Regions from separate parts of the Photorhabdus antumapuensis genome, predicted to be linked through region 3. Evidence: predicted binding sites of a transcription regulator. Region 3 holds the regulator's gene; each other region holds the start of a gene.
The links. Region 3 encodes CRP, which controls carbon source genes, mostly activating them, when cyclic AMP is high. Its sites were predicted from a motif close to ATGTGANNNNNNTCACAT; they were not measured.

Region 1 (4,220 bases), on a different contig from region 3:
TCATATCTTGCGAGCCAATACTCACCACCTGCTCACCTTTTAGGTTGGCGATATTTTTGATCTCAGGAACAGCATTGACTAATTCATCAATAGCAACTCTTCCAGCAACATAGCTGGACTGGGTTGCGGACTTACCGCCACCCGCAATCGTTCCTCCGGTCGCCAAAAGTGTAATATTTGGTAAAGCAAAAGCAGAACCACTAATTAATGCCAATAAACTGGCTAAAGCTGTGTGTTTCATCTTTTTCATGCTTCTTCCTTAATAAAAAATATCCTGTTAGATTATGGATGATGATAACAATAAATCTGTGATACATACCAGACTTTAGCTACTGAAAAAAAACTCGTATGATGAGCGCCCCATAACGAGCACTCATAAGTGAATACCATGACGCAAACCTTTATTCCCGGCAAAGACGCCGCACTGGAAGACTCAATCAACCGTTTTCAGCAAAAACTGCAACATCTTGGTTTTAATATTGAAGAAGCTTCATGGCTGAATCCGGTTCCCAATGTCTGGTCAGTTCATATCCGTGACCGCGATTGTCCTCTCTGTTTTACCAATGGCAAAGGCGCCAGCAAGAAAGCCGCTTTAGCTTCTGCTTTAGGGGAGTATTTTGAACGCCTGTCAACCAACTATTTTTTTGCTGATTTCTATTTAGGCGAAGCTATCGCTAACGGTGATTTTGTCCATTATCCGAATGAAAAATGGTTTGCTTTACCGGACGATGATTCTCTGCCAGCAGGCATTCTGGATGACCGGTTACACCAATTTTATAATCCTGACAATGAGTTATGCGCCAGTCAGTTAGTCGATCTGCAATCAGGTAATGAAGAGCGTGGTATCTGCTCCCTGCCATTCACCCGTCAATCTGATAACCATACCGTCTATATTCCGATGAATATTATTGGCAATCTCTATGTTTCCAATGGTATGTCAGCCGGCAACACTATGAATGAAGCCAGAGTTCAGGGATTATCTGAAGTTTTTGAACGCTATGTGAAAAATCGTATTATCGCCGAAGGCATCAGCCTGCCAGAAATTCCCCAGGAAGTGATGAATCGTTATCCTAGTATTGTTACCGCTGTCAGTAAATTGCAGGATGAAGGTTTCCCGCTCTATTGTTATGACGCTTCCCTCGGTGGGCAGTTCCCGGTTATTTGTGTGGTGTTGTTTAATCCTAATAATGGGACTTGTTTCGCCTCTTTTGGTGCGCATCCTGAATTTGGTGTAGCACTGGAACGTACTGTGACCGAATTATTACAAGGACGCAGTTTGAAAGATCTGGATGTGTTCAATGCGCCGACTTTCGATAATGAAGAAGTGGCAGAACATACCAATCTGGAAACTCACTTTATTGATTCGAGCGGTTTAATCAGTTGGGATTTATTTAAACAAGATGCTGATTATGCGTTCTCTGACTGGAATTTCAGCGGCACCACCGAAGAAGAGTTCGCTACGTTGATGGCTATCTTCAAACAATTGGATACTGAAGTTTATATTGCTGACTACGAGCACCTCGGTGTTTATGCCTGCCGTATTTTAGTTCCAGGAATGTCTGACATTTACCCTGTGGAAGATTTACATCTTGCTAATAACACGATGGGAATCCATTTGCGGGAAACTTTATTAGCGTTACCGGACAGCCAATGGCAAGCCGAAGAATATCTGGCCCTGATTGAGCAATTAGATGAAGAAGGTTTGGATGATTTTACCCGTGTCCGTGAGTTGCTTGGCATTGCGGTGGGTAAAGATAATGGCTGGAGCAATTTACGGATTGGTGAACTGAAATCCATGTTGGCACTGGCTGGCGGTGATTTGGAACAAGCTTTAATTTGGGTAGAATGGACCCAAGATTTTAACGCCTCAATCTTTACGGCCGAACGCGCTAATTATTATCGCTGTTTGCAAACCCTGCTTTTACTTGCTCTGGAAGCGGATAAAGCGCCTGCACAATATTATCAAGCATTCGTAAAAATGTACGGGCAAGATGCTGTTGAAGCTGCATCAGCAGTTATTTCTGGTGAACACTGTTTTTATGGTCTGTGGTCAGTTGATGCAGATTTAAAATCACTGCCCGCTCATCAGGCTTTATTGACTGCTTATGAGAAGCTGCAAAAAGCAAAATGCGATTTCTGGAACGCAAAATAAAATTGTAGAAAAGACAATTCATAATTAAAAGTAAAATTCAGGTTAAATTAAATTTATTTTCAACAACAAATAAACAACAATTTGACCTGTAATTTTACTTATTAGGTTTTCCCTCATCGGTTAAATAAAAAAATATCATAAATTTTAAAATTTTTTTATTTAATTAAAATCAATAAGTTAAATTGAATTTAAACCATTTTCACTCCCCAAAACAGAGCCGACTCTCAGGGAATTATGATCTATATCAAATTCCCTCTCTCAAACCTTTGTTAGTATCGTTACGTACCGTAACTTATTCATCATAAAGAGAATGTTGGTATGAAAGCTGACACCCCCTTTAACCTATTACCACCTGCGGTAATGACACAAGTCGCCAATGACATTGGTGTTTATAAAACCACTAAACCTATTGCCATTACCTATCTGTCAGCAATAATTGCCGGGATTTTTATTTCTATTGCATTCGTCTTTTATATTACCGCAACGACAGGGACCACATCTGTCCCTTATGGGCTAGCTAAATTAGTTGGCGGCATCTGTTTTTCCCTTGGATTAATGTTAGTAGTCGTTTGCGGAGCAGATTTATTTACTTCCACTGTGTTGACGATTATTTCCAAAGCCACCGGGCGTATAACCTGGCATCAAATGATGGTAAACTGGCTCAACGTTTATTTAGGTAATTTGATTGGCGCGCTATTTTTCGTCGCCATTATCTGGTTTGCCGGTCAATATCGTGTTGCCGACGGATTGTGGGGCTTGAATGTCTTGCAAACAGCAAACCATAAAATGCACCACTCTTTTATTGAAGCGTTATTTTTAGGCATTCTCGCCAATTTAATGGTTTGCCTCGCTGTTTGGATGAGTTATGCCGGACGTAGTTTAATGGACAAAATATTCGCCATGATTTTGCCAGTAAGTATGTTTGTTGCCAGCGGCTTTGAGCACAGTATTGCGAATATGTTTTTGATCCCGCTTGGCATTGCTATTAAGCATTTCGCACCAACTGAATTTTGGATTAACGTGGGGGCAACACCTGAACAATTTTCTCAACTCACCATTTCACACTTTATTACTAACAATTTAATTCCAGTCACTATTGGTAACATTATCGGTGGCGCCATTTTGGTGGGTTTAACTTACTGGTCAATTTATCTGCGTAGTGAGCAAAAACATTAATTAGCTCTCTCGCCTGATTTCTTAAAAGTTCGATTATTACAAAGGCAGAAGTATCATGACTGAATTAAATAAAAAGTTCTCTGTAGCATGGCAAGATTTTAATCCTGGGGATTGGCAAAATGAAGTCAACGTTCGTGATTTCATCCAAAAAAACTATACGCCATATGAGGGTGATGAATCTTTCCTGTCAGGTTCGACAAAAGCGACCGATATCTTATGGGAAAAAGTCATGGAAGGTATCAAAATCGAAAACCGCACTCATGCACCGGTTGATTTTGATACTGATGTTGCTGCTACGATTACCTCCCACGACGCAGGTTATATCGAAAAAGATCTGGAAACCATTGTTGGCCTGCAAACGGAAGCCCCATTAAAACGTGCCCTAATCCCATTCGGCGGCATTAAAATGGTAGAAGGATCATGTAAAGTTTATGGCCGTGAACTCGACCCTAAATTGAAACAGATTTTCACTGAATACCGCAAAACGCATAATCAAGGAGTTTTCGATGTTTACACACCAGATATTCTGAAATGCCGAAAATCTGGTGTTCTGACAGGTCTGCCTGATGCCTATGGCCGTGGTCGCATTATTGGTGACTACCGTCGCGTTGCGGTATACGGCATTGACTTCTTACGTGATGATAAATTAGCCCAGTTCAGTTCATTGCAGGAAAAACTGGAAAACGGTGAAGATCTGGCAATGACGATTCAATTGCGTGAAGAGATCGCTGAACAGCACCACGCTCTGGGCCAGATTAAAGAGATGGCGGCTAAATACGGCTATGATATTTCTGGCCCCGCTATTGACGCTAAGGAAGCGATACAGTGGACTTATTTCGCTTATCTGGCGGCGGTTAAGTCTCAAAATGGCGCTGCTATGTCCTTCGGTCGC
Region 2 (4,220 bases), on a different contig from region 3:
AATAGGCACGTTTATCCAGCGGAACATAGCCCACAGCTTCATCTTGCAGGGACAACTCAGCACAGGCGGCATGCAACAAATGACTTCGGCCCCCACTATCACGGGACCAGAAATAAATATAGCTGCCATGCGGCTGATTAATGGCCAATTTGATTGCAGCTAACAAGGTGACATTTTCCCCCGGAAAGAAACTGGCAAAAGTTTCGTCATCGGGAAGATACAAAGGTAACGAAAGCTGCGATGGTGTGTTCAGAAGCACCTCAAACAGAGCTGGTAATAAACGCGAACAAGTTTATCACAGAAAATAGTTATAAATGAACTGTATAGGTAAATAATAAAAAAACTATTTTTAGGATTCAATAAGTTAAATCCGTTTCGGCCCCAGAAGCGCATAATATTTCGTCATAATACAGAACGGCCCGCAAGCACCTGTAAAATATTCCGCATGCAAAAACAGGAAAAATTTAAGTTTTTTAATTCTATATCATTTAAGAAAAAGTCGTCAGATAGCAAGTTTTATTCTTTCTTAAAGAGATCAATGCAATAGCTCTTTACTGATAACAAAGAGACGATGATAGTGGTAATCTTTGTCATAGCCCCAGCAATAATTAGCCCAGGTTACATAGAAGTCATCCCATGATGTAATTAGGTTCAGCGGACGCTCTTCTTTGGTACCATCAGAAACATACACGTGATACTCATTAATACTGATAGCCCAAGCAATCATACGTTCCCAAAACCTACGTCCATCTAATGTTTGCTCACTATCAGATACAATAATGGAGTATCTTTCTAGGAAAAATCTAAAAAACTCTTGTGGCAAACCTCTCACTGCTCCGTCATGTTGAGGAAGGACTGTACGCCACACAAGTATCTGTGTGCATGTTTTTTTTGATGGAACAACATGCTCCATAAATTCCAGCTTCACAGCATAAACCGTCTCAGGCATATCTGCATTAGTCACCAATCTATATTGATTGCCAGAAACAGATGTCAGTAAGCGGTAACCGTATGGAATAACAAATCCAGGCAAAGAAAAGTCTTTCACTCCACGTTCAATGAAAGCCTGCGTGTGTTCTACATTTTTCTCTGTCATGTTAAGTTTAATATTGAAATCTGCTTCAGGGATCAATATTGGCATTTTTTCTTTTACTCTATAATCATTCATTGTCTCCTCCAGCGGTTGTCGGAGTACTTCTGACAAAAAAACCGAAAATCTTTACTTCGACACTACCTTATCACTGGTTACCAATACTCACTGTATTAGCAAAATGGTAAATGATCAATGTCTAACCGAGGTATAAACAAGCACTCACCCTCATTTCATAAGTGAGAAATCTCACTGCAACGTCCTACATAACTTGACATTTTCACACTCTGTACAATCCAAATGAAGATCACATTCTATCGCTATTCTTTAAACTATTCTTGATTAATATGCGAACAAAATCGCAACATATTTAACATAAGTTGCTAGTCTTAATAAAAAGTGAAAGCTCTCATTAACCACTTATCCCATAAGAAACGATATAACAAACTGGAGACTGAGCAATGAAAAAAATCCTATTGTGTTGTGCGGCCGGTATGTCCACCAGCATGTTGGTACAACGTATGCAAGCAGAAGTGATAAAACGGGCATTGGACATTGAAATCAAGGCTGTCCCCACGGTTGAATTAGAACACCTGATAGCCGACGCTGACGTTGTTTTACTCGGCCCACAGGTGAGGTATCAATTGGCCCATTTTTCCGCTATCGCCAAACCACTCGGTAAACCAATAGACATTATTGACATGATGGATTATGGCACTCTTCGTGGTGATAAGGTTCTCGATAAGGCATTAAGCCTGCTGGAATAAGCAATTTCATCATCACGCGGAGTACCCCATGAGTCTCTATACCTCTTTTATGCGTGCCTTAGAAAACCACATTATCCCGTTTGCCGGGCGAATCGGTAACCAGCGGCATATTACAGCAATGCGTGACGGCTTTATCTCAGCCATGCCATTTTTGATCATCGGCAGCATGATGTTAATTGTGGCAAACCCACCCTTCGATTTACAGACCACATCCTCATTCGGCCAGGCTTGGTTGTCCTTTGCTAAAACGCACTGGGATACCATCACAATGCCTTACTTTATGACGATGGGATTAATGAGTATCTTTGTTTCGGTCGGCACCGCCTACAGTTTAGCTAAATCCTACGGTCTGGACGGGTTAACTTCTGCTTTACTGTCACTAATGGCGTTTTTGCTAGCAGCAGCACCACAGATAGAAAACAAAATAGCACTCGATTTCCTCGGTGGCACGGGGGTATTTACCGCATTAATTTGCGCTATCTGGTCAGTTGAACTAACGCGTTTACTAAAAAAATATAACATCACCATCCGAATGCCAACACAAGTACCACCAGCAATTGCCCGTTCTTTTGAACTTCTGTACCCAGTCATAGGTATCTTGTTGACAGTTTATCCTGCCAGCTTGTTATTGCAGAGTGAATTCAACCTACTTATTCCTGCGGCTATAATGCAAATGTTCCAACCCCTCATTTCCGTCGGTGATACTCTGCCTGCCATTATACTAGCGCTACTCATTGCTAACTTACTGTGGTTTGCCGGTATTCATGGTGCCAACATCGTTACTGGCTTGATGGCCCCTATTTTTATGGCAAATATTGCTACTAATGCAACATTAATGGCCCAAAGTACTGCTGCAACACAAATTATCACAGATCCTTACTGGTCGTTTTATATCTGTATTGGCGGCTCTGGTTCTACGTTGGTTCTGGCGATTCTGTATCTGCGCAGCCGCTCTATACATTTGCGTACTATCGGAAAACTGAGCGTGGTTCCATCCATATTCAATATTAACGAACCACTGCTGTTTGGTTCACCGATTGTGATGAATCCAACCTTATTTATACCACTATTGGTTGTGCCATTGGTCAATGCTGTATTGTCCTACAGCACCCTGCATCTTGACCTGGTGCATAAAATGGTCGCCATTTCGCCCTGGACTACACCGGCACCATTCGGCGCAATGATTTCTGCCGCCTGGGATTACCGCGCGGCAGTGCTGGTTATCGTATTAATGATAATCGATCTCTTTATCTGGTATCCCTTCTTCAAAATTTACGAAAAACAATTAGTCAATGAAGAAGTTAAACAACAAGAAGGTACGGTATCTACTGGTGTAGAAACTCAATCCCAACCATAAATTTGGAACATTTACACATGAATTTAGAACAACCTATTGATTTAGAACAAACTATTGTAGAACTGCTGGTTCATGCCGGAAGCGCACGCAGTCATGCACTAATAGCATTACAACATGCCAGAAACGGTGACTTTCAAACAGCACAAACACTGATGGCTGAATCCCAACAGGTAATCAAAGAAGCGCACACCATTCAAACCACTCTGATCGGATTAGATGAAGGCTGCGGTAAATTACCTGTCAATCTCATCACCATCCATGCGCAAGATCATTTAATGAACGCAATGGTTATTCAAGATCTTGCCAGCGATATGATTGAACTCTATCGCCGAATATCATCACAAGAGGAAAAAATATGAAACAAATCAAAATAGCCGTTATTGGTGGCGGTAGCAGCTACACCCCCGAATTAGTCGAAGGGCTTATTCAACACAAAAAAAACATTCCACTATCTGAACTGGCATTAGTTGACATTGACAGTGGAAAACAAAAAGTAGAAATTATCGCCGCGCTTACTCGCCGTATGTTAGTTCGTCACGGCATGGAACACGTTATCGTCAGCATCCATTTCACACCAGATAATGCCATTCGCGGTGCCAGTTTTATTTTAACTCAACTACGTGTCGGCCAGCTTCCGGCTCGCGCCGCGGACGAGCGTCTGGGGTTAAAATATGGCTTGATCGGTCAGGAAACTACCGGCGTAGGCGGCTTTGCCAAAGCATTACGTACCATCCCCGTTTTGCTAGATATCGCCCACAAAGTTGAGCAACTTGCACCAGACGCATGGATGATTAACTTCACCAATCCAGCCGGGATCGTTACCGAAGCGATTTCCCGCTATAGCAAAGCAAAAATTATCGGCCTATGTAATGTCCCGGTCACAATGCATCACATGATAGCTAATATGCTACAACGCCCTTATCAGGATGTGCAGTTACGCTTTGCCGGGCTGAATCATATGGTCTGGGTGCATCAAGTACTGGTTTCAGGTCAGGATAAAACTCAA
Region 3 (4,220 bases):
TGTCACACCACAACATAATGTTGCCAGTCATGTTGATCTGCTAGTAGGAGTCGTGCCGATTGTCAACCTTGAATGGATACAGAAACTTGTCCGCGATACCGGAGAACGAGGACACTCGCAGGAAGCTGTGATGGATTCCGTCGTGCGTTCTATGGATGATTATATTAACTACATTACGCCACAATTCTCGCGAACACATATCAACTTCCAACGTGTCCCTACCGTTGATACATCCAATCCATTCTCAGCCAAAGCCATTCCATCACTGGATGAAAGTTTTATTGTCATCCGCTTCCGTGATCTGACTCAAATTGATTTCCCATACTTGTTAGCAATGTTACAAGGCTCATTCGTTTCAAGCATTAATACCATCGTGGTCCCCGGTGGAAAAATGGGACTAGCAATGGAATTAATTATGACGCCATTGGTACAGCGATTACTGGAAGGGGAAAAGATTTGTTAATCAGCGCCTGAGGTAAATTTAGAAAATCTGGTAGCTAAATTTGCATCTTATATTATTCAGTTAAAAAAGCAGGTAACTGAAATATTAGTTACCTGATGTTATTTTTTAATCAAGAAATAATATCTTAATCTATATCTTTAACTTCAAAACTGTGGGTAATTTCAACTGATTTCCCCAACATCAACGCAACAGAGCAATATTTTTCTGCGGAAAGCATGACTGCACGTTCAACCGCTTTATCTATTAAATCCTTACCCGTAACAATAAAATGCAGATTAATATGAGTAAACAAGCGTGGCGTCTCTTCACGACGGCGGGAAGTTAACTTTACTTCACAATCTCTTATGTCATACCTGCCTTTCTGCAAAATAGAAACTACATCAATCGTACTGCAACCACCGGCTGCCATTAATACCATTTCCATTGGGCTCGGTGCCTTATCGCCGGCATTACCATCCATCATGATCTGATGACCGGAAGATGACTCCCCCAAAAGAGACAATCCTTCAACCCATTTTACCCGCGCTTGCATAAATACCTCTTAAGTCGCTCTTTGCATCCAAGCCTACTCTTTCAGTATTAAACTGGCAATCTAATGAGCGGTTTATTATGCTGAAACAACACAAGACAAGACAGAAGCCTTTTCCTGTGTTAAAAACAGAAGCGGGCCAGGTATATATAGGTTAAGATCAATACCCTAAGGTTCAAATTTCAGATAACCTATATAAAACCCTCACCTGTCGGTTTTTCAACAAACTAATATGTTAAGCTAGTGTCTTTATAAGCCAGCCTGACGAGAAGCTTTTAGATTCTCGTGTTATTTAGGCAGCGATAACAACAGAGGATGAAGCGAATGGTTCTCGGCAAGCCACAAACAGACCCCACTCTTGAATGGTTTTTGTCACACTGCCATATTCATAAATATCCATCTAAAAGTACGCTTATTCATCAAGGCGAAAAAGCAGAGACGCTTTACTACATCGTAAAAGGCTCTGTTGCGGTTTTGATTAAAGATGAAGAAGGCAAAGAGATGATCCTCTCCTATTTAAATCAGGGAGATTTCATTGGTGAACTTGGATTATTTGAAGAGGGGCAAGAGCGTACAGCCTGGGTTCGGGCCAAAAGCGCCTGTGAAGTGGCTGAAATCTCCTATAAAAAATTCCGTCAACTGATTCAGGTAAACCCGGATATTTTGATGCGTTTATCTGCCCAAATGGCAAACCGTTTGCAAACAACTTCTGAGAAAGTCGGTAATCTAGCTTTCCTGGATGTTACCGGCCGGATTGCCCAAACTTTATTGAATCTGGCGAAACAACCAGATGCAATGACCCACCCTGACGGGATGCAAATCAAAATCACACGTCAGGAAATTGGTCAGATTGTTGGCTGTTCCCGCGAAACGGTTGGTCGTATTCTGAAAATGCTAGAAGATCAAAACTTGATCTCCGCACACGGCAAAACAATTGTTGTTTACGGTACCCGTTAATTCCTGATTAATCAGCGCATTATATTGCGCTGATTTCTCTTATACTTAATTACACCAACTGGTTAATTGCCAGTTCCAACCGTTCCATTCCTTGAGCAATCTCTTCTTCACTAATAATCAACGAAGGCGTGAAACGCAATACGTCACCACCCGCACTCAACAACATTAAGCCATTTTCAGCCGCCAGTTGCAGAATATCTTTAGCTTTTCCCTGATATGGCGCTTTGAGTTCCGCACCAATCAGCAGACCGTTTCCTCGGACTTCACCAAATATCGAATATTTCTGATTGATATCATTCAGAAAATTCACCATTAAATTATGGCGTTTTTCAACTCCCGCCAGAACCGCTGGTGTATTAATAATATCAAAAGCAACATTTGCAACTGCACAAGCCAATGGATTACCGCCATAAGTTGTACCATGAGTTCCCGGCGTCATCACTGAAGCAATATTCTCTGTCGTCAACATGGCGCTGATAGGGAAACCATTTCCCAATGCTTTTGCCGTGGTAATAATGTCCGGCGTAACGTCATAATGCATATAAGAAAATAGCTTACCAGTACGTCCCATCCCACTTTGCACTTCATCAAACACCAACAACACCTGATGCTTATCGCAAAGCTCACGCAACCCATGAATAAATGCCGGTGCTGCCGGCATAACTCCCCCTTCTCCCTGAACCGGTTCTAATACAACAGCACAAGTATGGTCATCTATGACGGCCTTCACTGCATCTAAGTCATTAAAAGGTACATGAATAATATCCGCAGGTTTTGGCCCAAAACCATCAGCATATTTTAGCTGACCACCCACAGAGACAGTAAATAGGGTTCGACCATGAAAACCCTGATGAAATGCGATAATTTTGGTTTTATAAGGACTGTGACGAGTAATTGCATAGTGGCGAGCTAGTTTAAATGCTGCTTCATTCGCTTCCGCTCCTGAGTTAGCAAAAAATACCCGCTCAGCAAAAGTCGCATCAATCAGTTTCTGCGCCAGAATCAAAGCGGGTTCATTGGTGAAAATATTACTGATATGCCAAAGTTTCTCCCCTTGCTGCTTCAAAACATCTACCAACGCGGGGTGACAATGACCCAAAGCCACAACAGCAATCCCTCCCGCAAAATCAATATATTCTTTCCCATGCTGATCCCATACACGACTACCTTGCCCTCTCACCGGTATAAACTGCGCTGGTGAATAAATTGGCAACATAACTTGATCGTATGTATTTCTATCTACTGCGGTATGCTCCTTCATTTTCCCACCCGTTTTTTATATACACGCCATTCAGAAGTGAAAACATAATCACCAAATATGCATAAAAAATCAAAGATGGGCAAATGAAAAAGATGGATAAATGAAGAAATTATCGGTATCTGTTAATATCTCAGAAAGTTGCTTAGTAACTGGTGACCTTGCTCACTGAGAATACTTTCAGGATGGAACTGCACACCTTCCAGTGGTAGAGTGCGATGACGAATGCCCATAATTTCATCGACGTTGCCATTATGCTGGCTCCATGCGGTGACTTCAAATGAGGCTGGTAACGTCTCTGCGGCAATCACCAATGAATGGTAACGAGTCGCGGTCAATGGCCGGTTAAGCCCTTTGAACACACCTTGCTGATTATGATGAATAGCAGAAGTTTTTCCGTGCATCACTTCCCTGGCTTTTACCACGCGGGCACCAAACGCTTGCCCAATTGCCTGATGTCCAAGACAAACACCAAGAATCGGCAACTTATCCGAAAAATGAGAAATCGCAGACAGAGAAATGCCTGCTTCATTTGGGGTACAAGGGCCTGGGGAAATAACCAAATGGGTAGGCATCAATCTCTCAATATCTTCAAGTTGCAATTCATCATTACGCTTAACTAAAACATCTGTACCCAATTCACAAAAATATTGATATAAGTTATATGTAAAAGAATCATAGTTATCTATTATTAGTAACATAGGAGTCTATCCTACTCATTTTTATCGCTGTATTTGTTGCCCTGCCACTCCTGCAATTTGTTTATCCTGCACAACTGGCTCCAGGTAAAACGGCCTCGCGACAACGGGGCGGCTATCATAGCACATCAATATTTGTAGCATAGTACAACAAAATCAATGGCTGTTTTTTCCTCAATCAACTTACTCTCATACCCTACAAAACATGTGCCCTATTTTGATATTCAATAAGTAAAGGTAATTGTTATGAAGACAAAACTGATTATAGCATCTCTTTTTTTGCTGTCCTTCCCCACTCTGGCTGTTAACAAAGCT
Region 4 (4,220 bases), on a different contig from region 3:
CTAATGAAAAGAGTTGGCTGGAAGTGATTAAGGCATCGAGCGCTATTCCTGGGTTTTATCGCAATGGTGTGACAATCGATGATGTTGTTTATTATGATGGCGGTATCAGTGATGCTATTCCGGTAGAAGAGGCGTATCGGCGAGGTGCTGATACCATCGTGGTGATCCGCACGGTCCCTTCACAGCTCTATTACACGCCTGATTGGGTACAACGGATGAAACGCCGGTTGGGAGATAGCAGCTTGCAAAAGATGGTACGGATGCTACAACAACATGCTAAAAGCTATCACCGCACCCAGAAATTTATTGAAAATCCACCTGATGATGTACAGATTTTTGAGATCTATCCGCCTGCACCATTAACGACCAGTGCATTAGGTAGCCGTTTGCCAGCACTTAGCCGGGATTATCATCTTGGGCGTCGTTGTGGCCGCTATTTCCTGGCGACGGTGGGTCATCTGTTTGTTGGTAATAAGTTTAGTCTTGCTAAGGACAACAAAGAGAGTTTAAACCGTAACGTCTTGTACCAGAACGAAGAAAATAGTACGTTGGTTACGTTGTCGGCCACCTTAGCCGCATCGTCAGAACAGATTAATAACGGATAGTTTCATGTTTATTGATACCCACTGCCATTTTGATTTTCCTCCGTTTCGTGATGATGAGCAGCAGAGCCTGCAACGGGCGGCACAGGTTGGCGTGGATAGAATTATTGTCCCTGCTATTAGTAGGGCAAATTTGCAACGGGTATCTGAATTGGCTTGTTCTTATCCTGCGATTTATGCTGCATTGGGTTTGCATCCTCTTTATATCGATCAACATCAGGAAGCGCATCTTGCGGATCTGGAACAATTTCTAAAGCAGAAACACGAAAAGTTGGTGGCGGTTGGGGAGATTGGGCTCGATCTCTATATGACTGAACCCCAATTTGAAAAACAGAAAGTGTTATTGGACACTCAATTGCGGTTAGCAAAACAGTATGAATTGCCGGTTATCCTTCATTCTCGAAAAAGCCATGATCAACTGGCAGCGATCCTAAGAAGAATCAACCTTCCCCATACCGGTGTAGTGCACGGATTTGCGGGTAGTTTATCGCAGGCGGAGGCTTTTATCGGTTTGGGATATTACATTGGGGTAGGGGGAACCATTACTTATGAAAGAGCGCAGAAAACACGTCGCGTAATGGCTGAACTCCCGTTAACGTCTCTGGTGCTGGAAACCGATGCTCCGGATATGCCGCTTTTCGGTTTTCAGGGAGAACCTAACCGGCCGGAAAAAATTGCCGGAGTTTTTGCTTCGTTATGTGAGCTTCGTCGCGAATCTCCTGATGAAATTGCTAGCCAACTTTATCATAACAGTATTGAGTTATTTGGATTAGTTATATGATTTACAGAGTGATTTTAACTACTATTAGCAAAGATGCAGTTTTGAGGACTGTTTTTTCTCTGGATGATTCTTTGGTAATGACACGATGTCATGTAAGTAACTTGAGGCAATGATAACTAAAGGCTCACCTCCTTCTTTCTCCATGATTCTTTTCGCGTTATTTGCAATACGGATCAGATGCCCAATATCATGGGCGTTATCATTATACCCGTTATCTTTCAAGTTGCCTCTTTGTTGGCTGCACTCACTCACCCCGGTCACATAGTTATCTATGCTCCCGGGGATTCGCTCCCTTGCCGTCGCGATGCATCTTGAAATCCATAGGGTATAGAGTTTGCGAGTCGATGTTTTAAAAACTCTTTCAGACGTTCTTCTAAAATATTAACTTTCATTATTTTCACTATAATATGTCTTCTATTATCTGTCTTCTGTTATCTGTTAGTATAGTTAAAATGCAGAAGAAAAATAACTAAATATTAGTATTTAATGCGTCAATGGGAATTTATTAACGGTTGTAGGTTGGATACTCTTGAGTTAATTATTTTTGCACGATTGTTTGAGTGTTACTCAAAAAATAAATTGTTATCTCCATGGAGGAATGACTCGTAATTTAGACATGGGTTTATTTCCTTAGATTTATTTTTGAAACATTGCTTCGTCTGCTTATCTATAGATGTGAATATATAGAGTTGTTGTCTGCGGATCATAACTGCCATACTTTAATTGCGCTTACCTGATAATTATTTCTTAATTGTTGATTATTTTGCCATTCCGAGATTAGATTATCTATTGCAGATTATTTCCTCAAATTTGTGTGATTTACATCACATTTATCATTTTTTTATTGCTTTTTTCAGTAGATATTTGTGATGTCAATAGCTTGTTCATTCCGATGACTGAGTATAATCAGCGCCGACTTAGCGTCAGTGAACGATTTACGTTCGACTGACATATTTAATTTATTATTAAGTGAACAGGGATTCTTCCAATGCAACTCTTTATGAGCCTGGTCGGGATGGTAGTGCTGATCTTGATCGCAGTACTCTTTTCCAGTAATTATCGCGCTATTAAACTTCGTACTGTCCTTGGCGCCTTTTTGATTCAGATCGCTATCGGTGCTTTTGTACTTCATGTTTCCGCAGGTAAGAAATTATTATTGGGTATGTCTGAGGGAGTTTCCAGTGTCATCCAGTTTGGTCAACAAGGAATGGATTTTATTTTTGGTGGATTAGTTTCCACCAAAATGTTTGAACTGTTTGGTGGTGGCGGATTTGTTTTCGCCCTGCGTGTACTGCCTATTATTGTTTTCTTCTCTTCGTTGATTGCTGTGTTGTACTACATTGGTGTTATGCAGCTAGTTATCAAAATATTGGGTGGTGGCCTGCAAAAAATTCTCGGAACTTCACGTACAGAATCCTTGTCTGCGACAGCGAATATTTTCGTGGGCCAAACTGAGGCGCCACTGGTTGTTCGCCCTTATATTGCTACCATGACCCAATCTGAACTGTTTGCGGTAATGTGTGGTGGTTTGGCATCCGTTGCCGGTTCGGTACTGGCCGGTTATGCATCAATGGGCGTACCTTTGGAATATCTGATTGCGGCTTCCTTTATGGCGGCGCCAGGTGGCCTGTTGTTCGCTAAATTGATGGTGCCTGAAACTGAAAAGCCACATGACACTGTTGATGCTATGTCACTGGTCGCAGAAGAGGAACGCCCTGCTAACATCATTGATGCGGCCGCCTCTGGTGCTGCTTCTGGTATGCAATTAGCGTTGAACGTCGGTGCAATGTTATTGGCGTTTGTTGCCCTGATTGCATTGTTGAATGGTATTCTCGGTGGTATTGGTGGCTGGTTTAATTATCCACAACTTTCTCTTGAACTGGTGTTGGGATGGGTTTGTGCGCCGATTGCTTACCTGATTGGTGTTCCGTGGAGTGAAGCCACAGTGGCGGGTTCTTTCATCGGTCAAAAACTGGTTGTGAACGAATTTGTTGCCTTTATGAACTTCGGCGCCTATTTGAAACCGGATGATGTGGTTATGGCGGCGGGCTTGCCGGTGCTGTCAGAGCACACCAAAGCGATTATCTCCTTCGCACTGTGTGGTTTCGCTAACCTTTCTTCCGTTGCTATTCTGTTAGGTGGCTTGGGCGGTATGGCACCGAATCGTCGCGGTGATGTTGCTCGTTTAGGGATGAAAGCGGTTATAGCGGGTACACTATCCAACTTAATGAGTGCAACTATCGCGGGCTTCTTCCTGGCTCTGTAACGTTGTTGAAATAGGCAGGTGGGATAATCCCGCCTGCAATCTATTTTCCTACCGGTTTATCTTCATACTCTTATGTTTGCTAGACGTGAGTTATATTTTTTGTCGTGTATTATTTAATGGTAAGCAAGTTGGATTTGCCGATAAACTCCATGATAAATATAGTTTTATGTGATAAAAGCCACATTTAAAATTATTATCTTGCAAATTACATGTTAATTAGTGTGGTTTCTGGCACAATTTTTTGAACGTTTAAATGTTCAAATATAAGATATGCCAATATTTCAAGGAGCAAGGCGAGGCTCGCATTAAGGACCATAAGCCGAAGAGAGCATAGTGCGGTGAAAGGGAGTTCAATAGTCGCTGTAGGCATACCATCGCGACATCTTTAAGGAACCAAGTCCGCTCGCCAACAAACAATCGTTTAACAGAATGTGTGGCTCTAGCAGAAGCTAGCCGCGATAATAACGTTGGAGAGTTTTATGACCGATTTAACCGCAGCGGCGCAACGGGCGCTGAGTTTGATGGATTTAACGACACTCAATGATAATGATACAGATGAAAAAGTGACGAC

Region 1: the regulator CRP is predicted to act here: its motif matches at 2,385-2,402, upstream of focA (formate transporter FocA).
Region 2: the regulator CRP is predicted to act here: its motif matches at 1,438-1,455, upstream of KZ793_RS02395 (PTS sugar transporter subunit IIB).
Region 4: the regulator CRP is predicted to act here: its motif matches at 2,196-2,213, upstream of KZ793_RS18170 (NupC/NupG family nucleoside CNT transporter).

The regions. Positions count from the first base shown of each region.
Region 1 covers NZ_JAHZMK010000006.1:63,134-67,353, forward strand. Annotated here, with positions in the region: gene ansB (L-asparaginase 2) at 1-250, opposite strand, end outside; gene ycaO (30S ribosomal protein S12 methylthiotransferase accessory factor YcaO) at 389-2,152, shown strand; gene focA (formate transporter FocA) at 2,471-3,328, shown strand; gene pflB (formate C-acetyltransferase) at 3,384-4,220, shown strand, end outside.
Region 2 covers NZ_JAHZMK010000010.1:61,444-65,663, reverse strand. Annotated here, with positions in the region: gene hda (DnaA inactivator Hda) at 1-259, opposite strand, end outside; gene KZ793_RS02400 (hypothetical protein) at 536-1,168, opposite strand; gene KZ793_RS02395 (PTS sugar transporter subunit IIB) at 1,552-1,857, shown strand; gene KZ793_RS02390 (PTS sugar transporter subunit IIC) at 1,886-3,214, shown strand; gene KZ793_RS02385 (PTS lactose/cellobiose transporter subunit IIA) at 3,232-3,573, shown strand; gene KZ793_RS02380 (6-phospho-beta-glucosidase) at 3,570-4,220, shown strand, end outside.
Region 3 covers NZ_JAHZMK010000023.1:31,514-35,733, forward strand. Annotated here, with positions in the region: gene KZ793_RS09480 (phosphoribulokinase) at 1-463, shown strand, start outside; gene KZ793_RS09485 (OsmC family protein) at 588-995, opposite strand; gene crp (cAMP-activated global transcriptional regulator CRP) at 1,317-1,949, shown strand; gene argD (bifunctional acetylornithine/succinyldiaminopimelate transaminase) at 1,999-3,210, opposite strand; gene KZ793_RS09500 (aminodeoxychorismate synthase component II) at 3,333-3,908, opposite strand; gene KZ793_RS09505 (YcgJ family protein) at 4,152-4,220, shown strand, end outside.
Region 4 covers NZ_JAHZMK010000050.1:16,521-20,740, reverse strand. Annotated here, with positions in the region: gene KZ793_RS18185 (patatin-like phospholipase family protein) at 1-605, shown strand, start outside; gene KZ793_RS18180 (TatD family hydrolase) at 610-1,383, shown strand; gene KZ793_RS18175 (HD domain-containing protein) at 1,408-1,635, opposite strand; gene KZ793_RS18170 (NupC/NupG family nucleoside CNT transporter) at 2,384-3,649, shown strand; gene deoC (deoxyribose-phosphate aldolase) at 4,129-4,220, shown strand, end outside.